Regions from separate parts of the Neomicrococcus lactis genome, predicted to be linked through region 2. Evidence: predicted binding sites of a transcription regulator. Region 2 holds the regulator's gene; the other holds the start of a gene.

Region 1 (11,303 bases), 780 kb from region 2:
GCGAAGTCCTCTAGGTATTCGCTCTTGGCCGGATCGATGATCTCGATGCCGGACAGATCAAAACCGTGCTGGTTGGAGAGTTCGCGAACCTCCTTGAGATCGCCCAAAATGACGAGCTCGCAAATGCCGCGGCGGTGAATGATTTCCGCGGCTTCGAGGATGCGGACGTCCTCGCCTTCCGGGAGAACAATGCGGCGCTGCGCCGTGCGTGCTCGCTCAATCAGGCCATGCAGGAAACGCAGGGGAGTCATGGTGGTAGGCGCCGGCAAATGCATGCGCTCCAGCAGCTCTGCTTCGTCGATGGATTTGTACCACTGGCCCAACGCCGCGGCGATCTTGCGTGGCTGGCCGCTCGAGAGCTCGCCGCGCACTTCCCACACCTTGTGGGCGCTCGTGTAGGTGTCGTCGGGGGAAGTGAAGACGGGGAACGGGGCCTCGGCGAGCAACGGCAAGACAGTATCTTCAACCGGACGCGGACCGGTGAGCAGAACACCTGAGGTCGTGGGGAAGGTTGGCGTGCGAGAAGTCGCGATCGCCGTCGTCAAAATATCTGAACGGTCCGCCGGGGTGATGATGAAGGACTCATCCACCAAGCGTTCCAAGAAGTAGCCCACGTTCATGGCGGCTACCAGGACGTGCTTGACCTCGCGGTCCAGCATCGGGGTTCCGGCGATGAGCTGCGCGCCCAGTGCGGAGGTGATTTCGCCGACCGTGGGGTTCACGATCTCTTCGATTTCCGGGATCACGTAGACCTTGCGGTTGTGAAGACCGGGACGCGCTTTGCTCTGAAGCTCAGTAGCCTCAGCGGCGTTCGCGCGGTTCACGATCATGGACAGCAGCGAGACCTTCTCGTCGTAGAAGGACGAGCGCGCTACGTCAATAGCGTCCACTGCTTCGTCGACGGTGAGACCGTGTGCGTTCACGACGCCCACGACGTGGCAACCGAGGTGGTTGGCGAGACGCGCGTTGAGGTCGAACTCCACGGCGAAATCGTGGCCGGTGAGGTCCGTGCCTTCGACAATCACGATGTCGCACTCGGCAGCGATGGATTCGAAGACTTCCACGGAGCGCGAGTAGATCTCTTCCGTTTGACCGGACACGATGAGCTCGCGGCTTGCGGTACGAGTTAGGCCTGCGCGGGCGCGGCTTGCAGGAAGTTCAAAAGCGGAAGCCACCATCCGAACGATCGGATCGTCCGCGACGTCCGCGGCTTCAGTAATAGGACGGAAGAAGCCGATGCGATCCGCATGACGGTGCAAGAGATCCGCCAACCCTAGGGAAATTAGAGACTTGCCGGAAGAGGAAGTTGTTGCACTGATATAAATCCCGCGAGCCATGCGAATCCTTACTGAATGGATTGAGTCCTGAATTGGCTCAAGACGGTGCAGGAATCAATTCAGAACGGATCAACTCCTGCGCAGTCTGAGTTAGACGATATTCGGGAAGCGCTTCTTAGCGGTTGCGCGTTCCTCCTTTATCTTCCCACTCCAGCGATTCCAATTCGACTCGCTGATGTCCAGATTTAGGAATCCACACGTTGTATGCGATGGTCAACAGCACGAGCCAGAGGACGCCCACGATCAAAGCGGTGCGGCCGCTTGGGGTGAATGCAAGAATCACCATGACCAAAGCCATGAACGCGAGGGTGATGTAGGTCAAGGTTGGCCACATCGGGAAGTGGAAGGCGCTTGGCTCGTCGCCATTTGCCTTCATTTCCAGACGCATGCGGTGGTGTGCCACGAGAATCATGACCCAGGTGGTGACGGTCGCGAAGGTTGCGATGGATGCCACTACCAAGAACAAGGCGTCCGGAATCAACAGGTAGGCAAACAGGCCAAGGATCATGACAGCCCCGATGATGAAAACGGGGAACAGCGGAATGCCATCGCGGTTGGTGTGCAAGAACGACCGTGGCGCCTGTCCCTGTTCTGCCAAGCCGTACATCGTGCGAGTTCCGGCATAGAAGATTGCGTTCATCGCGGAAAGCGCGGCGGTGAGTACCACAGCATTCATGACGTGCTCAGCGGCTGGAAGGCCCAGCTGACCGAATACCTGCACAAACGGCGAACCTTCTGCACCGATCTGGTTCCACGGGATCAAGCAGAGCATGACACCGATGGACAGAACGTAGAACACCAAGATTCGGAAAGGAACGGTGTTTACGGCTTTCGGAATTGCCTTCTCTGGGTTCTCGGCTTCACCAGCGGTCATACCGAGTGATTCCGTGCCGCCGAAGGAGAAGACCACAATGCCGAGGCTCATGATGATGCCCCAAGCGCCAAGCGGTGCAAAGCCACCGTGATCAACAAGGTTCATCACACCGGTTTGGTGTCCGCCAACGCTGATTCCAAAGATAATCAAGTACAAGCCACCAATAATTAGGGCCACAATTGCCGTGATCTTGATGGAAGTGAACCAGAATTCAAGCTCACCAAAAACGCTCACGCGCAGAAGGTTCAGTGCGCCAATGATGAGCATCGCAGCCACCATCCACACCCATCCGGGCGTATCTGGGTACCAGAAACCCATGTATTTGCTGACCGCGGTCATATCCGCGATGGCCACAATCATCATTTCGAACGCGAAGGTCCAGCCAGTGATGAAGCCCCAGTAAGGGCCAATAAAGCGGTCTGCGTAGTTCGCGAAGGAACCAGCAACCGGGTGCCGCACGGCCATTTCGCCGAGCGCGCGCATCACGGCCCACACGGCGAGGCCAGCGATGATGTAGGAGATTAGAACCGCGGGGCCGGCTGCCTGAATGGTTTCCGATGAACCATAAAAAAGGCCCGTACCGATAGCGGTTCCGAGGGCAATGAATCGAATATGGCGAAGCTTGAGGCGCCGTTGAAGGTGGTCTTCGGATGTTGGGGTAGTCATGGGCCCGATTTCCGTGCCGGCCGTCTTTGGCAAGCACTGATGATAAGCGAATCATAGGTGCTCTTGGGGTTGTCCCATGAGCCGTAGCGATTTTTCCACTAAGTTGTCGCGTACGCCACTTTTCGCCAAGAAAGTGCCATGCTGAAGGCATGATTGTTGCCTTTTCTGTTGCCCCTAGCACCTCAGATGCCGCCGGTTCCGTGCACGATGCCGTCGCCGCTGCGGTTCGCGTTGTTCGCGAATCCGGCCTCCCCAACCGCACCTCGAGCATGTTTACCGAAATCGAAGGCGAATGGGACGAGGTTATGGACGTCGTCAAACGAGCCACGGAGGCGGTAGGCCAGTTCTCCGGCCGCGTTTCCCTGGTACTCAAAGCGGACATCCGCCCCGGCCACACCGGGGAACTCGACGGCAAGATTGAGCGACTCGAGCGCGCGCTCGCAGATAGCGAGAATTCCTAACCCCTCAGACGGAATTACGACGCCGCAACTCAGCTCTCTGCCCGAGCTGCGGTTGAGTGCCACTGAGCATTGTCTGATTCGAACTCTAGTGGCGTCTGATTTCTGGCCCAACGCTGTTGCTTAGCGTTGGGCCCTTCTATTTGGTTTTCAAGGCAACATGAACTTCGCACTCACACTGGTTGCGGTGTGCGGGTTGTTGTCGCGGGCAGGATGGACCCCATTCGGCGGCCCTCTTCGTGCGCACGGAAGCGTTGCTTGTGCGCGGGATACGACTCCTCGGTTGCTGTGGTTTTCCGGACAAATCTCTTGGTGATGCGGCTAGTTCAATTCGTGGCGGGGCTCATCGTCAGCCGTGCCTGTATCTGCGCTTTGGCCGGCGTCAGCTCCGACCAGTTCGGGGTGGAAGTGGTAGTTGCGTCGTGGTTTCTGATCGGGGTCGACGGCTTTCGGCGGAACCCAATAGGGCACACCTCTACTCATGTCGATCTTCCATGGGGTGTCATGCACTAACTTGTGGTGGAAGTGGCAGACGAGGACACCGTTTTCGATGGTGGTTGGTCCGCCTTTACTCCATTCCTGGACATGGTGGGCTTCGCAACCATCCGCCGGAACAGTGCAGCCAGGTGCCGAACACCCAAGATCCCTCGCGTAGAGAATCTTCCGCTGCTCCGTCGTGAAGAGTCTTTGCGGTGCGCCGACGTCGAGGACTCGTCCTTCACCATTCAGAACTATTGGCAAAAGATCCGCGTTGCAAGCGATCCGTCGAATCAAGCCTGGATCGATCGGTCCGACCTGCGCCGAGTGTGATTGGAACGTCTTGTGCGAAGCAATCCGACCCTGCAGCGTCTCCGAGTCGATCGTCACCATGACCTGCGGACGTAAGCCACCATTCTGTGGCAGCTTGTTCGTGGACAGCCCGGCTTGAATGGTTCGCATGAGCCCATCGGCAAGCTTCTGTGGACGCGTGCGGGTGTCTTTCAGTTCCTTCGCGACGGCATCTTCGTTTGATGGGCTCGAAACGGCGTCGTCGAAGAGCGTTTCGGATGCCGTGCCCGATCCACCGTTGCCGCCATTGGTGGTCTTGATGCGTGGATTCGCTTCGAACGAGGAGCCCGCGACGAGGGTCGCCCACTGCTCATCATCAAGATAAAACTCGCCATGGTTCAACCCGTACTTCCGGCCAATCAGGTGGAGTCCTTGAAACTGTTTAGCCAGTTCCGAGGTTGGCTGCACGTTCTTGGTGTTGAGGCGGTTCAACCAGTTCTTACCCACGGTCGTCACCAGAGCTGCTCCGCCTTGATGCTGGGCCTGGACGAGGGCTGCTTCCATGTCCCGCCGCACCTGAGCTGTATCTGAGTCAGGTGTGGCATTAGCGAGGACTGTAGCCTTATCAAGCTCACGAATCATGGTTGACGCCACGGACAGGCTGGTGCCACCACTGTTGAATAGCTCGGCTACGGCCGGATACTTCGGAGCAACTTCCTGACCATATTCGTCCGTGCCGGATAGGAGCGCATCGGCCAGGGCCACGCGTCGTCGGATCTCGGACTTCGTCACGCCAAGCCGCTCAGCCAAACGCTCTTCGGGGGTTTTCGTGCGCAATCGCGTACCCACACCAGCAGCTTCAGCGTCCTGCACCGCACGAACAAACGCCGCAGCGGCATGAACCTGAAATCGCGTGAGAAACCGGGATATGGCCTCGACAGCGTCGGCATAATCAGCCCACTGGTCATCGCTGAGTCGGGTCAGCTGGGTGTCACTGAGGGAGTCGAACTCAGTCCGCAATGAGTCTGAGTGGGTGAGCATTCGTTGGAGTAGTGGCGTGGTGGTCATGCGATCAGCCCCCGTAGGCTCCGGATCGAATCGATAACTCCATCCTATCGAAGATACAAACGAAGCACCATGAAATACGCTAATTTGTGGATAAGTATTTTTCCTTCACCCACAGTTATAGATGAGATGTTCGGTTATCCACAGTGTGTGCAGAAGCAGGGCTCCGCCGTCGTAATTTAGGTACGGAATCCGTCCATAAAGCGATATGATGAAGTCATCATGTCACTAACTGATCACTCCCGTCCGCTTTACGAAGTGAAGGCCGGACTATTCAAGGGTTTGTCCCATCCACTTCGCATCAGAATCCTCGAACTGCTGGCCGACGGCGAGGAACATACCGTCGCTGAACTGCAGGCTGACACGGCGCTTGAGGCGTCGCACTTGTCACAGCATCTTGCGGTCATTCGCCGCTACCAACTGGTGACGTCGCAACGCCGCGCCAACCATGTCTACTACCGCCTCGCCTACCCGCAAGTGGCGAATATTTTGCAGCTTGCACGAGAACTGCTCGAGCAGATCCTCGATGATTCGTCCGAACAACGGGAACACGTTGCTCAACTGCCGGCCGTCAGCCAGCACGGAAGCCAGGTCAGCTAAATGGATACGAGAACTTCTCTCTTCCCCTCAAAGTCGGACTATGCGCTGGTCAAGCGCACCTGGCGCGGCGATCTCCTCGCGGGCATCACGGTGGGCATCGTTGCCCTACCGCTCGCCTTGGGATTCGGTATCTCCTCAGGCGCTGGCGCTGAAGCTGGCCTGATTACCGCGATCGTCGCGGGCATCATCGCAGCGGTCTTCGGCGGTTCCAATGTTCAGGTCTCCGGACCCACCGGGGCCATGGTGGTGGTGCTCGCGCCGATCGTTGCCTCGCATGGCGTCCCCGCCGTAATCCTCGTGACGCTCATGGCCGGCATCATTGTGGTGGCTGCCGGATTCCTGCGCCTCGGTAAGGCCGTCTCCTTCATCCCGTGGCCGGTGATCGAGGGCTTCACGCTCGGCATTGGCGTCATCATCTTCTTGCAGCAGATTCCCGCACTGACGGGTCCCGGCGGAAACCTCACGGGTCATACGAACGTGGCCGTGTCCGCGTTCTTGAGCCTCATTCATGCGGATCCGGTCTACCTCATGTGGGCCGTGGCCGCCGTGCTGATTGTGGTGGCTTGCATGGTGGGCCTTCCGCGCTTGCACAAGGCGATCCCGGGTTCGCTCGTTGCTGTGATCGTGGTCAGTCTTCTCGCAGTCCTCATACCTAACCCTCTTGCGAATATCGGCGCCCTCCCCAGCACCTTCCCCGCGCCGACCGTTCCCGCACTGAATTGGGAACTCACCCAGTCTTTGATGGTTCCGGCGGTTGCCGTCGCGGCGCTGGCGGCGATCGAGTCACTCTTGTCCGCACGCGTTGCCGCTTCCATGGCGGACACTGGACCTTACGATCCTGACCGCGAACTCGTGGGCCAAGGCCTCGCGTCAATCGGTGCGGGCCTCTTCGGTGGCATGCCGGCAACCGGCGCCATCGCCCGCACCGCAGTGAACGTAAGAAGCGGCGGACGCACCCGCGTTGCCGCAGTGTTCCACGCGGTAGTCCTGTTGCTGATTGTCACGCTGTTTGCTCAGCCGGTGGGATTCATCCCGCTGGCCGCCCTCTCTGGCGTCCTCATGGTCACGGCCGCTCGCATGGTGAACGTCGCGATCGCAGGTTCCATTCTGCGTTCCACTCGCGCGGACGCCCTCGCCTTCGTCGTCACGGCGATCGTGACGGTCTCCTTTGACCTCATCGTTGCCGTCGTCGTGGGCATGCTGCTCGCGGGCGTCTTCGCTATCCGCAGCTATGCTTCGGCGGCCGGCGTGCACCGCGAAGATCATCTTCCCGGCGACGCCGAGCCTGGCGACGAACGCATCGCGCTGATCGTGATCGACGGACCGCTCTTCTTTGGTAGTGCTGACCGCGTTCTGGACGAGATCGTGAAGACCAAGGACGTTTCCGTGGTGATCCTGCGCTTGTCCCGCCTCGACACCGTGGACGCCACCGGCGCCAACAGCCTCGTAGAAATTGTGCAGCGACTCGAAGCGCGCGGAATCACCGTGATCATCAAGGGCCTGCGCGAGCAACACCTTGAGCTGTTCACTCGCATCGGCGTGATCTCGGCCCTGCGGCACGAAAACCACTTGGTAGCCGACCTCGATGCGGCAATCGTGCACGCACGCAGCCACATTTGCCGGGAAATCGCCAAGATCGCCTAGGCCTAGTTCAGCAATCCCACATAAAGACAACGAAGGACGCTTCGAGCCAACGCTCGCGGCGTCCTTCCTTGATTGCGACGACGATGCCCCGGTTAGGCGATTGGCCCAGCTAGGAGAGGCCCTCGGAAGGCGCCCCCAAGAACGGATTCGGCCCTTCGCCCACCAAGAACGGTTGCGCCAAACTGACTGCATCACGAATGGCGCGAACCACGGCCGCCACGGCAGGCTGCTGCAGATTCTCAGGCCGCACTACCAGCCAATACGTCAGCCGCTGCCGAGTCGAGGGCAGCAGCCGCACCAAATCAGCATGCTCCGCCGCCATGAACACCGGCAAGAACCCAATACCCGCACTGGCCCGCGTGGCATACACGTGCACAAAAACGTTCGTGGACGTCACGGAATCCCGCATACCCGGAAGGATCTTGCGCGGCGTATCCAGGTCATCCACTTGTAGCATCGAATCAATGAAATAGACCAGCGGCGACCGCAAGACTTCCTCCAAGGACGTCGGCGCCTTATTGGCAGCAACCCACTCTCGAGAAGCAAACAGCCCCAGCTCGTACTCGCCGAGCTCAATCACTTCGGCCCGCTGTACCTGCGGCTCGCCCACCACAATTTCCATGTCCAAGCCCGTGCGGATTTGGGAAGCACGGCGCGTAGTCGCCACAATCTCTACGTTGAGATCCGGGTTAGTTTCGCGCAGCTTGGCCACCGCGGGAGCAATGATGTACGCACTGATGCCGTCCGTCGCGGACAAGCGGACCACTCCGGAAATGCCGCGGCTGGTTTGCGTCTCACTCGTCAACGCCGAGACAGCAGAAGCCACCGAATCCGCGGCCACCACGGCCCGGCGTCCCAAGTCAGTGAGCCGCCAGCCGCTCGAGGTCCGCACTAGAACGTGGGCTCCCAAGGACTTCTCGAGCGCCGTGATCCGCCGGGACACCGTGGTGTGGTTCAAACCCAATTCGTGCGCGGCCTCAGAAAAATAGCCGGTCTTCGCGACGGCGCGCAGCACCAACAAGTCATCAGCGTTGGGAGAGCCGCCAGGGGACTCAAAACCCGGATCTACAGGGGACAACGCAATGCCACCGCCTCTCAAGCAGCACGAAGAACAGCACGAAAATGTGCAAAATTCACTTCACGCCGACCACTCTATCTGCAAAATTGCAGGTATCGCGTGCAGTGTTGCTCATTGCCGTGCGCAAATATACAGGGCATAGTTTTCGTGATCACTTTTGTGATTCTCATCACTACACCTCAGGAGATTCCATGAGCGCAACTTCGAGCGCCCACACCAATCAGACGGGTCTCAAGCGAATCGTCAGCGCGTCGATGGCTGGCACCGTCGTTGAATGGTATGACTTTTTCCTCTACGCCTCCGCGGCGGCCCTTGTTTTTGGCACCCAGTTCTTCCCGCAGACGGGTAACGCACTGGACGGCATCATTGCAGGCTTTGTCACCTACGCAGTTGGCTTCGTCGCGCGTCCGCTCGGCGGCATTGTCTTTGGCCAGATCGGCGACCGCCTGGGCCGTAAGTTCACGCTTCAACTGACCATCATCATGATCGGTGTGGCCACGGTCCTCATGGGCTGCTTGCCAACCATCCACCAGATTGGCTACTGGGCACCGGCGCTCTTGGTCATTCTTCGCTTCATCCAGGGCCTCGCCCTCGGCGGCGAATGGGGCGGCGCTGTCCTCCTCGTAGCTGAGCACTCTCCAAACGAGAGCCGTGGCTTCTGGTCATCGTGGCCGCAGGCCGCCGTTCCGCTTGGCAACTTGCTCGCTACCGTGGTCCTGTTCATCATGCGCTCGACGTTGAGTCAGGAAGCCTTCCTCGCATGGGGTTGGCGCGTAGCGTTCTGGCTTTCCGCCGTCGTGGTTGTTGTTGGTTACATGATCCGTAAGCACGTTCAGGAAGCCCCAATCTTCGAGCAGGCAAAGGCCGAAGTTGAGCAGACCAAGTCAATTTCCTACGGCGTTGGCGAAGTGATCAAGAAGTACCCTCGCGGCATCTTGACCGCCATGGGTCTTCGTTTCGCGGAGAACATTCTCTACTACATCGTGGTCTCGTTCTCGATTGTGTACTTGGGCACCCTCAAGGTAGACACCGCGGCTATCCTGGGTCTCCTCGCGATCGCTCACGTCTGCCACTTCATCTTCGTCCCGATCGTCGGCTACTTCGCTGACAAGGTGGGCCGCAAGCCGCTGTACATCGCCGGTGCAGTCCTCGGCGCCACGTGGGGCTTCTTCGCTTTCCCGATGTTCGACACCAAGGAACCGATCGTCATCTTGCTTGCGATCATCATTGGTTTGGCCTTCCACGCCCTCATGTACGCAGGTCAGCCTGCCATCATGGCTGAGATGTTCCCAACGCGTATGCGTTATTCGGGCGTCTCGCTGGGCTACCAGGTGACCTCGATCGTCGCTGGCTCGCTCGCACCGATCATCGCCACCACCATCCTCAAGAACACTGGTGGCTACTTCGGCATCAACATGTACTTGTTGGCCGCCTGCGTCATCACCTTGATCGCAGCGCTGACCATGCGTGAAACCAAGGGCAAGAGCCTCCACGAGGTGGACGCTGAAGAGCGCGCCGCTCGTGAAGGTGACGCAGTCACTGCCTAACGCAAGTAAATAGCGCGTCTCTAGCGGCGTCGTCGTACTGGATTTTTTGAGTACGACGGCGCCGCTTGCGTTGCGCGCCTACCCTTCGCCGGTACGGGGTCAGCTCAATAATGGGAAGCATGGCGTCCAAACATTCCCTCGGTTTTGCCGAGCGCATCCTGCCGCGCGTACTGGTTTCGCTGGTGCTCGCGTTCGTCGCGGCTACGGCGAATGGGATCGCGAGCAGGCATTACCTGTCCATCGTGACGTTTGTGCTGGGATGGGTGGTTTTCGCGTTCGTGTATTCCGGCTGGACGTCGCGCGTGCTCTCGCGGATGGATACGGAGCAAACGGGCAACCACGCGGTGTCACTCGCGCAGGGCGGAAATTAGTCCTCAACCCACGATGTGCGGAGGCGGTCCATCTCGCGGCGGTCCTTCTTAGTAGGACGGCCGGCGCCGCGGTCACGCACAGGAACTTGCGGAATGGCGAGCTTGGGACGCGGAGGAGTGTGGTCGATGTACGCGCTTTGCGCAGCGTCTGCGCCCACGCGCTTTTGGATGACCTTCAAGACTTCGAAGGTGCGCTCCCACCCGGATTGACGGACGCGAATGGTGTCTCCGGGGACGATTGTTTGGGCCGCCTTGACGGGGTTCCCATTGAGCCGCACATGGCCTGCGCGGCACGCCGCGGTTGCGGCCGATCGCGTCTTGTAGACGCGGACCGACCACAACCATGCGTCGATGCGATCACTCATGAATGAACGAACGCCTAGACGTGCAGCGCGTTCTCGATCACGCCAATGCCGAAGAACAGCACGAACGCGGCCGCAACGGCCCACATGAGCGGGTGAATTTCCTTGCCGCGGCCCTGTACGGCGCGGATGAAGACGTAAGCGATGAAGCCAGCGCCGATGCCGTTGGCGATCGAGTAAGTGAACGGCATCATGACGAACGTCAGGAAGGCTGGGATAGCCAGTCCAACGTCAGACCAGTCGATCTTCGTGACCTGAGAGATCATCAAGAATCCCACGGCTACAAGAGCCGGTGCAACCGCTTCAAACGGAACCAAGTTGATAAGCGGGGTCAAGAACATCGCGAGCAAGAACAGCACGCCAGTGACGATCGAAGCGAGGCCCGTTCGAGCGCCTTCGCCGATACCGGCGCCGGACTCGACGAAGACCTGGTTCGAGGAGATGCCGGAGGCGCCACCAGCGACGGCACCGAGAGCATCCACCATGAGGACGCGGTCAACGTTAGGGACGTTTCCGTCCTTGTCCGTGGTGCC
Region 2 (11,303 bases):
TTGGTGACGTCCGTGACCACGTAGCGAGCGCAGCCTGCATCTTCGAGACGCTGCAGCACGTCCCAGAGGTCGCCGCCTTCCTTGGTCCAGCCGCGAGCGGAAAGCGTGGTTCCGCGAACGTCGAGGCCCACAGCGATCTTGTCGCCGTAACGCTCGATGGCGCGAGCAGTCCACTCTGGGTTTTCGAGAGCTGCCGTACCCAAGTTCACGCGCTCCGCACCGAACTCGAGAGCGCGGTCCAAAGACTCGTCATCGCGAATACCGCCGGAGAGCTCCACCTTGATGTCCAGCTGGTCAGCCACGCGACGCAAGATCTCAGTGTTGTTTCCGCGACCAAAAGCGGCATCCAAGTCAACCAAGTGAACCCACTCGGCGCCGTCGTTCTGCCAAGCCATGGCAGCTTCCAGCGGATCGCCGTAACCGGTCTCGCTGCCAGCTTCGCCCTGTACAAGGCGTACGGCTTGTCCGTCCGCGACGTCAACGGCGGGGAGCAATTCAAGAATCGAGGTATTCATAGTTCTTCCGTTCTATCCGATGCCGCCGAGCACTCAAATGTTCGGCGACTTCTCCCGGGAATACCCGGTTCTGCTTCTAAGGTCTGTTGGTAATCAGGTGGTGTAGGTCAGTGCCCACGCTGCGGCAAGCGCTGCGATAGCCAGTACGACGGCGGTGATGATCCAGGAGATGTGAGCCTTTTGCTGTTTCAGCGACCACGCTCCACCGAGGAGAATTCCACCCAGAGCCATGAGAACGATTGACCACATTAGAGCGTCTCCAGCCAGTTCTTCAGGAGTTGAGCTCCGGCGTCGCCCGACTTCTCAGGGTGGAACTGCACAGCGCTCAGAGGGCCGTTTTCAACACCAGCGATGAATCGGCTCTCTCCGTGCTGAGACCACGTGACAGCCGGCGGCTTCATGCGTGGCTGAGCAACAGAGAAGTTCCATTCCTGCACCGCGTACGAGTGGACGAAGTAGAAGCGCTCGTTTTCGACGCCCTTGAAGAGCTGAGAGTCGGCCGGAGGCTCGACGGTGTTCCACCCCATATGAGGGACAACGTCTGCCTTGAGAAGTTCAACCGTTCCCGGCCACTCCCCCATACCTGGCGTTCGAACGCCGTGCTCCACGCCTTCTTCGAACAAGATCTGGTGTCCCACGCAGATGCCCATCACGGGACGGTTGCCGGCAACGCGGCGACCAATCCACTTCAGCGCACCAACGCTCTTGAGAGCATCCATGACGGCTGCGAACGCGCCCACGCCGGGAACCAAGAGTCCCTGAGCGTTGAGGACATCATCGGCATCGCGGCTGAGCTTGACCTCGGCGCCGACGTGCTCGAGCGCGCGGACGGCAGAGCGCACATTTCCGGAACCGTAATCAAGAACGGTCACCGTTGGCTTGGACATCTTAGAGCGCACCCTTCGTGGACGGAATGGCGTTGCCAATGCGTGGATCCAACTCAGCGGCCTGACGCAATGCGCGAGCAAATGCCTTGAACTGAGCCTCCACGATGTGGTGCGGGTCGCGGCCGGCGATCACGGTGATGTGCATGCAAATGCCAGCGTGCAAAGCGATCGATTCAAAAATGTGACGGGTCAGCGATCCGGTGAAGTGTCCGCCGATGAGGTGGTATTCCTGGCCAGCAGGCTCTCCCGAGTGAACAATGAATGGACGTCCCGAAATATCCACGACGGCGTTGGCCAGCGCCTCATCCAAAGGAACCGTTGCTTCACCGAAGCGACGGATACCGGCCTTGTTGCCCAGTGCCGACTTCAAGACCTCGCCCAGCGTGATGGCAATGTCTTCTACCGTGTGGTGAACGTCGATGTGAGTGTCGCCAGTCGCCTTGACCGTGAGGTCAATCAGGGAATGCTTCGAGAGCGCCGTGAGCATGTGGTCGTAGAAAGGCACGGACGTATCGATGTTGGACTGTCCGGTGCCATCAAGGTTCAACTCAACGACGACGCTGGATTCGCTCGTGGTGCGTTCCATACGGGCGCTGCGGCCACTCAACAATTCGGCAGACATGGATTCCTTTGGTTGGTTCGGTCTGGCGACCGATGGTTCTCGCGCTCTAATACTTCTGGCGTCGACAGCTATGGCTATTCTATCGGCGCCTCTTCTATCTCAGTTGCGCCGTCTAGTTCTCGCAAAAACGGAGAGTTGCCTAGCCGGGGCTAGCTCTTGGCTGACTCGTTCAAGATCTCTTCGAGGCTGGTCAAGAACGCGGTGGTTTCCGCTTCCGTACCGGCCGTAACGCGAAGATGGCCGGGAATGCCCACATCGCGAATTAAGACTCCACGGTTCAGAAGCTCTTGCCACACGTGGGCTGGATCTTCAAGGCCTCCGAAGAAGACGAAGTTTGAATCACTCGATGCCGGGTGCAGCCCCATGCGCTTGAGCTCATCAACGATTCGGTCACGCTGCATCTTGATGTCTTCGACGTTCGCCAAGAGAGCATCAACGTGCTTGAGGGCTGCGTTGGCGGTCGCCTGAGTGACAGCAGAGAGGTGATACGGCAAGCGAACCAAGCGCATTGCGTCGGCGACGGCTGGAGCAGCTGCCATGTAGCCGAGGCGTGCGCCGGCCAAAGCGAAAGCCTTACTCATGGTGCGGGAAACGATCAATCGTTCGCGACCTTCGAGCAAAGTGAGCGCCGACTGCGTGCCCACCTGAGAGAACTCAGCGTAGGCCTCATCAACAATCACCATGGCGTTCGAGGCGGCTCCGGCCTCGTAGACAGCCTCAATGACGTCGAGTCCCAGGGCGGTTCCTGTCGGGTTGTTCGGGGAGCACAGGAACACCACGTTGGGCTGAGCCTCAGTAACCTGGGCCGCGGCAGATTCGGCGGTGAGCTCGAAATCGTCAGCGCGGAAACCTTTGATGTACTCGGTGTCCGTTCCGGCTGCCAACAGCGGGTACATCGAGTAGGTGGGAGGGAAACCCATGGCACTACGGCCCGGGCCACCAAATGCTTGGAGAATGTGTTGCAGGACCTCGTTGGATCCGTTGCCAGCCCAGATGTCGGCTGCAGTGAGATTGTGGCCCAAATACTGGGCAAGACGTTCGCGCAGTTCGGTGAACTCGCGGTCCGGGTAACGGTTGAGTCCGGCTGCGGCCTCGCGAACGTCGGCGGCAATCGTGTCACGAACAACGTCCGGAAGCGGATGAGTATTTTCGTTGACGTTCAGCATGTTGACGACATCAAGCTGAGGCGCGCCATACGGCTTAAGGCCTCGCAAATTGTCGCGAAGAGGAAGTTGGGCAAAAGGATCCATCGGCTGACTCACCCGTCAATTCTAGGCAACGGTCTTGGTACGCCGGAATTGGAAGACGTCATATCTGGACTTCCAGCCCGTGATTTCAGTCGCTAATAGCGTCAGTCCAGCCGCGAAGCTGCCTGCGCCTGGACTAAATCGCTAGATCCTGATGGGTGAAATCGTTATGGGTGAACAGGAACAAAAATCTCTTGGCCGGCCTTGAGGTGCTTGCCGTCGATGGAGTTCAGTTCTTGAATCTGCTCGATCGTGGTGCGTGGATCCTGATTAGGAGATACGGACTTGGCGATGCTCCACATGGAGTCACCTTCCATGACAGTCACCTTGACGGCCTCGACCGTCGAAGGAGCGTCCGTTCCTGCGAAGACGGGCGTGGTGAACATTCCAACGAAGGTCAGAACAGCCGCAGCCAACAGCATGAGCGGAAGGCCGATCAAGACGAGACGGCCACGACGCGTGAGGTGCAAGTGCCGCTGGGATGCGCGAGGAGCGCGACGGGCATTCGAAGATCCTGCGAATGACGAACGGCTAGCGGTCACCTGGAATGGAGACGAAATTGCGGCGATAGTCATTGTTCTTCCTTTCATCCCTTCGAACACTTTGGCGAGTGATGACCTTGTGTCGAAGACTGGTTCGAACTTCTTCGTATATTTGTAGCACGTATCTTCGAAGAATGTCGAGACACGCTCGAACAAATCTTTTATAGCTACCTTCAGATGCCGTAGGGTTGGTCTTACGAAATCCGATAGAACTAGTGTCCTGATCAGCTCTGACACTTAGAACTGAGGATGAGAGATCAGCAGCATCTCAAGGGGATATTCGCCGGGATTCGAAGAGTTGTTTGGCGATAAAGAGACGGGACCAGAACATGACACGACGGACCATGACCAAGATCCAGGAGCGCGCCAACGCGCACTTTCCTGGCCTATCCAGCCGACAGCTTCAGATCATTGATGTCATTCATCGGCTCATGGAAGAAAAGAGCTACCCGCCCACCATGCGAGAAATCGGAGACGCCTCCGGACTCGCATCTCTTTCGAGTGTCACGTATCAGTTGGCACAGCTCGAAGAGCGTGGAGTGCTCCGCCGCGACCCGAACCGCCCCCGTGCCATTGAGCTGCTAATCGATAAGGCTGAAGCCAAGAAGTGGGCGGCTGAGCAAAAGGCTCTCGCCAAGGAAGCGCCCGTCGCTGAGACGTCAGCCCCGCTGTCTGCTGCCGAAGAGAAGCTTGCCGCTTTGGCTCAGGACAACCTGGTTGAGGTTCCCCTCGTTGGCCGCATTGCGGCAGGTGGCCCGATTCTTGCCGAGCAGTCCGTGGAAGACACCATGCTCTTGCCACGCACTCTGACCGGCCAAGGCGAACTTTTCATGCTGAAGGTCGCTGGCGACTCGATGGTGGACGCAGCTATCGCTGACGGCGACTGGGTTGTAGTGCGTCGCCAGAATTCGGCGAACAACGGCGACATCGTGGCTGCATTGCTGGACGATGAAGCCACCGTCAAGACCTTCCGCCAGCGCGACGGTCACACTTGGCTCTTGCCCCAAAACACCAACTACGAACCGATCCTGGGCGATCACGCCACCATCATGGGTCGCGTCGTGTCAGTTCTCCGAGCGCTCTAGTCTTCTTCCCCAAAGTTCTGTCTCTGAGGACAGCGGCTGTTGCTAAGTTCTAGTTTCTAGTTCTTAGCGGCAGCCGCTAGTCGTTTAAGCACTCCGGTCACTACATCCGGATCCGTCGTTGACCACATCGGTGGAAGCGATGCCTTGATGAAGCCGCCATAGCGCCGACTCACCAACCGTGAGTCCAAAATCGCCACCACTCCCCGATCGTGAGATGAACGGATGAGTCGTCCTGCGCCCTGCGCAAGTTTGATGGCCGCGCTAGAGACGGAGACGTCCATGAATCCGCTGCCACCGCGACGGTCCACATCTTGCGAACGGGCCTTGATCAGCGGCTCGTCAGGTCGAGGGAACGGAATGCGGTCGATGATCACTAAACGGCATGAGGTTCCCGGAACGTCAACGCCTTGCCACAAGGACATGGTGCCGAAAAGACACGTCGCTTCGTTCTCCGAGAACTCTTCGACAAGGGCTTTCATGCTTGATTCGCCTTGGCACAAGATTTTGTAGTCCACGCGCTTGCGTAGTTCGGCCGCGGCTTCGTCGGCGGCGCGGCGCGAGGAGAACAGCGCCAACGTTCCACCCTCAGAGGCGTTGATGAGGCGCTCGATTTCGTCGTAGGTCCGCGGATTCACATCGCGCGTCGGCGCATCGAGATGCTTCGCGACATACAAGACGCCTTGTTTTGCGTAGTCGAACGGGCTTCCCACGTCGATTCCAGACCACGACGGCGCACCCTCGCCTCGCAACCCCAAGCTCCCGGCAGCGTTATCGAACGCAGCGCCGATCGCTAGAGTCGCGCTGGTGAGGACCACCGTGCGGTCCTCAAACAGTCCTTCGCGCAACTGAATACCAACAGACAGCGGGGCAACGTACAGAACCCCCGGCGAATCTTCCGCTGCGGTCTGATACCCACTACCGGGCACAAACTCGCGCGGACGAGCCGCCCAGACGACGTCGTACTGTGGGGACGCTTCCAACAAGCGTTCCGCTTGCTCAATGACATACAGGACCTGCGACTTTGCCATTTGCATGGCGCCATCCGCAGCGTTCGCGTCGATCTTGATATCCGAGGCGACCACGCGAGCGGCTTCACGAACCATCGTGAGCGCTTCGCGTTGCTCGTCCGTGACGCCACGAATCAGCAAGCCGTCCGAGACGTTGGAGACCGAAGCTTCAAACGCACGATTCGCGCGCTCCAAGGGTTCCACGATGACCTTCGCGTGCTTGCGGGCTGCACTCGCGGCAGCGGCGATCGTGGCGACAGACAGTGGCTTGGTCACCGAGTTGGTGACGCGGTCCTGCAGCTCATGGGCTTCGTCGATCACGACGGTGTCGAATTCGGGAAGGACCGCCAGACCTTCGAAAGCGGAGATCGCGAGCAACGCGTGGTTGGTCACCACGATGTCCGCTTCAGCTGCCTTCTTACGTGCAACTTCACTGAAGCAGGCTTCGGCGACTGGACACTTTTGCGCGCCGAGGCATTCAAGAGCGCTCACCGACACTTGCCGCCAGGCCCTGTCCGAGACGCCCGGAATCAGTTCGTCGCGATCGCCGGTGTCCGTGTTCTCAGCCCACTCTCGCAAGCGCACAATTTCCTGACCCAGCTGGCTGGTGGGTGAGGCCGCCTGATGAGGCGCGGCTGCGCCACCGTCCACCCACTCGAACAAAGCGTCGCCCGGTTCTTCCGGATAACCGCCTTCGAGCTTGTGCTGGCACACGTAGTTGGAGCGGCCCTTGAGCAGCACGGCGTCTACTTCGCGGGGAAGATCGGGTTCCAAGTGCTTAAGCAACCGCGGCAAGTCACGACCAACAATCTGGCTTTGGAGCGCCAACGTTGCCGTGGAAATGATAATGGGCTTCTCGGCGGTGAGCGAGTGATAAATCGAGGGCACGAGGTACCCCAAAGACTTTCCGGTTCCCGTTCCAGCCTGGACCAGCAAGTGACCGCCTTGTTCAAAGGACTCAATCACTTTGCGGGCCATCTCATGCTGGCCGGGACGTTCTTGACCGCCCATTTTGGAGACAGCAGTCTTCAACAATTCATCGACGCGCTCAGCGCCGTTCAGCTCCTCTTCATTCATGCCTGCGCGCCACCCGATTCATGCGGCACCACAAACTGCTCGAGATCCGCAGCCAGGTCCTCACGAACCTTGACCTTCATGTGCGTGCCTTCAGCCAAATGCTCCGTCGAGAGAATCTCAGCGGACTGCGAGTGCAGCTTGCTGACCAGATCTCCGCGATCGTAAGGAATCACCAAATCCAGTTCCACACCAGGGCGCGGGATGGACTCGGAAACCACCTGAAGCAGCTCGTCGATGCCATAACCCGTGCGGGCAGAGACCACGATGGTTCGTGGCTCGTGGTTCTTGATGCGTTCCAGCACGTATGGATCCGCGGCATCAGCCTTGTTGAGCACGATAATCTCAGGGATGTTCTGCGCGTCAATGTCCCGAAGAACCTCACGCACAGCCCGAATCTGTCCTTCAGGATCCGGGTGGGATCCGTCCACGACGTGCAGAATCAGGTCCGCGTCGCCGATTTCCTCGAGGGTAGACCGGAAAGCTTCCACGAGCTGGGTGGGCAACGAACGCACGAAACCGACGGTGTCCGTCAGCGTGTACTCGATGCCGTCTTCGGTCTGCGTCCGACGCACCGTGGGATCCAGGGTGGCAAAAAGCGCGTTCTCCACCAACACGCCAGCGTTGGTCAAGCGGTTGAGCACCGATGACTTTCCGGCGTTAGTGTATCCAGCGATCGCCACTGACGGTACGTCGTTTCGCTTACGGTTGGCACGCTTGGCTTCGCGAGCAGGCTTCATGCCAGCAATTTCGCGGCGCAGCTTCGCCATGCGGGTTCGAATACGACGGCGATCGAGCTCGATCTTGGTTTCACCAGGACCACGTGAGCCGATGCCGCCGCCGGCAGCACCTACTCGGCCACCAGCCTGACGAGACATGGAGTCACCCCAACCACGAAGACGTGGCAAGAGGTATTCCAGCTGTGCGAGCTCAACTTGAGCTCGACCTTCACGACTCTTAGCGTGCTGGGCGAAGATATCCAGGATCAGCGCGGTGCGGTCAATGACCTTCACTTTGACGATGTCTTCCAAGCTGCGTCGCTGGGACGGTGCCAGCTCCGAATCCACGATCACTGTGTCGGCGCCTTCGGCTGCCACGATTTCGCGCAGCTCTTGAGCCTTGCCCGAACCAATGAACGTGCTTGGATCTGGCTTCATTCGACGCTGGAGCACGCCGTCGAGCACCTCGGAGCCAGCCGTTTCAGCCAGCGCCGCAAGTTCGCGCAACGAGTTCTCAGCGTCTTCAACAGTGCCATCAGACCAAATACCGGCAAGCACCACGCGCTCGAGGCGCAACTGGCGGTATTCGACTTCGGTAACGTCTTCGAGTTCGGTGGACAGACCGGCAACACGGCGCAAAGCACGACGCTCTGCAAGATCTTGCTGATCGCCGTCCCACTCGGAGTGCTCGCGGTCTAGGTGTGACAGAGCCTGCGCACGGCCGCGAGACAACGCGGATCCGTGTGCACGGTCGTCGCCTTCCGCGGACGCACCCTCTAAGGCTTCGTGCGAAACCGGGGCTGCGTCGTCGTTCGCCAAAATGCGGTCAATGACCGCTTGGATGTCACGTTCTGAACGCTCTGCCGCTTCATTCGCGGCCTGAGAATCAGAATTCTGAGAAGAATTTTGGGAGGTCATGGGGTCCTTTGTGATGCTGCATTTCAGGATACCGGCGTGGGCGGCACGAGAGCCGTTGACAGCCCGGGAATGAATGAGAAATGCAGGGGTCTAAGAAAAATGTGTGGACAAGTTTTTGCAGGTCCAACGCCCGCGAGAAACCCGAGTGATGCGTGTTCGTTTATCAATGAGAACCACGCAAAACCGTGAGTTGTGCCCCGAAATGGAGCGGAAAGTGATGGCGCCGGATGCGGCGCACATGACTGCGGCGCCGCGCTAACCTACGAATCGGATGCGGATCAATACGCGCTGAGTCAAAATCATAGAGAAAATTCTATCACTGCCGTCCTAGACGCGTCCATTCATTCTGTTCGCTCTCAGCCCCTCTCTGCGGGGCGAAGTGGGCTAATCTGAAACAGCTATGAGTCAGGAACATTACTTCTCGGATCAACCGAACGCCCCGGAAAAACGCCGCACCATCACTGCCGATCTCGGTGGCGGTCATTCGGTTGCCGTGCAGACCTCGAACGCCATCTTCTCTCCGGGTGGAGTGGATAAGGGCACCGCGATCCTTCTCAAGCACGCACCTCAGCCGCCGTCCGACGGACATTTCCTGGACATTGGTTGCGGATGGGGTCCGCTGACGTTGCGCATGGCGTTCGAGTCTCCCTCGGCTACCGTCTTTGCGGTGGACGTCAATGAGCGTTCCCGAAAACTGACCGCTGACAATGCGGCGTCTTTGGGACTGACTTCGGTGAAGGTGTTTTCGCCGGAAGACTTGCCTGCTGACGAAACCTTCGACCTGATCTGGTCCAATCCCCCGATTCGTGTGGGCAAGGAAGTGCTTCACGCGATCTTGCTGCAGTGGCTCCCTCGACTGAGCGTCGGTGGAATCGCTTACCTGGTGGTGCAGAAGAACCTGGGATCCGATTCCTTGCAGCAGTGGATCGCGACGACGCTCGGGATGTCATTCACCGTGGATCGTCTGACGACAGACAAGGGATTCCGCATCATTTCCGTGCTCCGAAACGCGTAGCTTCACGCCCTTCAAGGGACGGCTATGCGCCCGCGATCACGCCGCGCGCGACGATCTGCGCAGGACCGCTGAGCTCAACGTGCTCGCGCCCGTCCGGCGACGGAATGAACTTCACCACGACGGTTCCACCGGGAACCTGAACGTTCCACTCATCGGCCTGATGCTGGTCCGGGCCATCGCCGGCAGCCCAGCGACGCGTTGCCACGACGGCAGCGCACGCGCCCGTGCCACAAGACTGCGTCTCCCCCACGCCACGCTCGTGAACACGCATGGAAATGTTGCCAACGCCGTCGGTCACAAGGGGCTCGGAAGGAACCACAAACTCGACGTTCGTGCCCTGCGGCGGGACCGGTCGCACGCTAGGGATATGTGTGAGATCAAGCTCTTTGAGTTCATCGTCATCCGCCAGCGCCACCACGGTGTGTGGGTTGCCCATAGAGACGCTCAGGGCCGGACGGTTCACATCCAGGCCACGCGTCTGCACGAGGGAGTCGATGGCTTTCTCTTGGGCTGCCTCCGGGAAGACGAATTCCCAGGGGCCCATGTCCACGGCGTAGCCGTTGTCCGTGCGGGCTACCTGCTTCACGCCGGCACGGGTACCAATGGTGAGTGCGTCGCCGTGTTCGAGCGTGACGTGGCCCTGAGCGATGAGGAAGTCGACGAAAACGCGGACTCCGTTGCCGCACATTTCCGCGATACTTCCGTCGCCATTGCGGTAATCCATGAACCATTCGGCGCGCTCGTCCGCTGACAAGATGGCTGCGCCTTCGGGGATGCTGTCAGAGCGCACGGCGCGGATCAACCCGTCGCCGCCAATTCCTTGGTGACGATCGCACAGCGCCGCGACGGCGGATACGCCGATCGTGATTTCTCCGCGCGGATCATCCACTAGCACAAAGTCGTTTCCGGTGCCGTGGCCTTTCGCGAAAGCGAGACCGGCGAGCTGGTTCAGTTCGTGCTGTGGAGCGGAAGTCATGAGCCCAAGTTTAGCCATGTCACCCGAGGGTCCGCTTTGAACCAGGTCACTTGACGACGTGCAAACTGCCGTGTCGCCACGATCGTGGACTCGATGGCGGCATCCACGCTCATCTCCCCGTCCAAAACCGAGAGGAACTGTTGGTAGCCAATCGCGCGACTCGCGGTCTTGCCGTCACGCAGGCCTTGCTTTCCCAGCCGCTCGACTTCGTCCAGAAGCCCAGCCTCGGCCATGCGGTGCACGCGCAGTGCCAGCCGTTCGTGCAGTGCCGCGCGGTCCATGTCGAGGCCAATCTGAACCGTGTCACGCAAGTATTCGCGCTGCGGCATGAACGAGGTGAATGGGCGTCCCGTCAGTTGGAAGACTTCAAGGGCACGAATGATGCGGCGTTCATCGCTCAGCCTGCTCGCTGATTCAGGATCCACCTGTGCCAGCTCGGCTTTCAGTACGTCTAGACCTTCGGCTGTCGCCCGGTCCTGCAGCGTGGCTCTGACCTCGGCGTTGGTGGGCGGGAATTCGAGATGGTCGATCGCCGCGCGCACATACAGCCCCGACCCACCCACCAGAATCGCCCGCTTGCCACGCGCAACAATGTCATCGATGGTCTCGCGCACTTGCGTTTGGAACGTCGCAACTGAGGCTTCTTCAGTGACGTCAAGAATGTCCAAAAGGTGATGCGGTAGCCCGCGCCGCTCG

The links. The regulator LexA, encoded in region 2, represses DNA repair genes until DNA is damaged. The targets are predictions, from matches to a motif close to TCGAACANNTGTTCGA.
Region 1: BKA12_RS08995 (HNH endonuclease signature motif containing protein) is a predicted target of LexA. The motif match lies at 5,290-5,305, and genes of this name have one in related genera.

The regions. Positions count from the first base shown of each region.
Region 1 covers NZ_JACHBL010000001.1:1,988,926-2,000,228, reverse strand. Annotated here, with positions in the region: gene pta (phosphate acetyltransferase) at 1-1,337, opposite strand, end outside; gene BKA12_RS09005 (amino acid permease) at 1,453-2,877, opposite strand; gene BKA12_RS09000 (thiamine-binding protein) at 3,027-3,338, shown strand; gene BKA12_RS08995 (HNH endonuclease signature motif containing protein) at 3,657-5,171, opposite strand; gene BKA12_RS08990 (ArsR/SmtB family transcription factor) at 5,391-5,768, shown strand; gene BKA12_RS08985 (SulP family inorganic anion transporter) at 5,769-7,412, shown strand; gene BKA12_RS08980 (LysR family transcriptional regulator) at 7,522-8,490, opposite strand; gene BKA12_RS08975 (MFS transporter) at 8,682-10,037, shown strand; gene BKA12_RS08970 (hypothetical protein) at 10,157-10,408, shown strand; gene BKA12_RS08965 (RNA-binding S4 domain-containing protein) at 10,405-10,773, opposite strand; gene BKA12_RS08960 (NCS2 family permease) at 10,788-11,303, opposite strand, start outside.
Region 2 covers NZ_JACHBL010000001.1:1,207,236-1,218,538, forward strand. Annotated here, with positions in the region: gene priA (bifunctional 1-(5-phosphoribosyl)-5-((5-phosphoribosylamino)methylideneamino)imidazole-4-carboxamide isomerase/phosphoribosylanthranilate isomerase PriA) at 1-515, opposite strand, end outside; gene BKA12_RS05475 (hypothetical protein) at 609-764, opposite strand; gene hisH (imidazole glycerol phosphate synthase subunit HisH) at 764-1,402, opposite strand; gene hisB (imidazoleglycerol-phosphate dehydratase HisB) at 1,404-2,024, opposite strand; gene BKA12_RS05490 (histidinol-phosphate transaminase) at 2,174-3,274, opposite strand; gene BKA12_RS05495 (LysM peptidoglycan-binding domain-containing protein) at 3,439-3,846, opposite strand; gene lexA (transcriptional repressor LexA) at 4,143-4,898, shown strand; gene BKA12_RS05505 (ATP-dependent DNA helicase) at 4,955-6,982, opposite strand; gene hflX (GTPase HflX) at 6,979-8,616, opposite strand; gene BKA12_RS05515 (class I SAM-dependent methyltransferase) at 9,017-9,631, shown strand; gene dapF (diaminopimelate epimerase) at 9,654-10,607, opposite strand; gene miaA (tRNA (adenosine(37)-N6)-dimethylallyltransferase MiaA) at 10,604-11,303, opposite strand, start outside.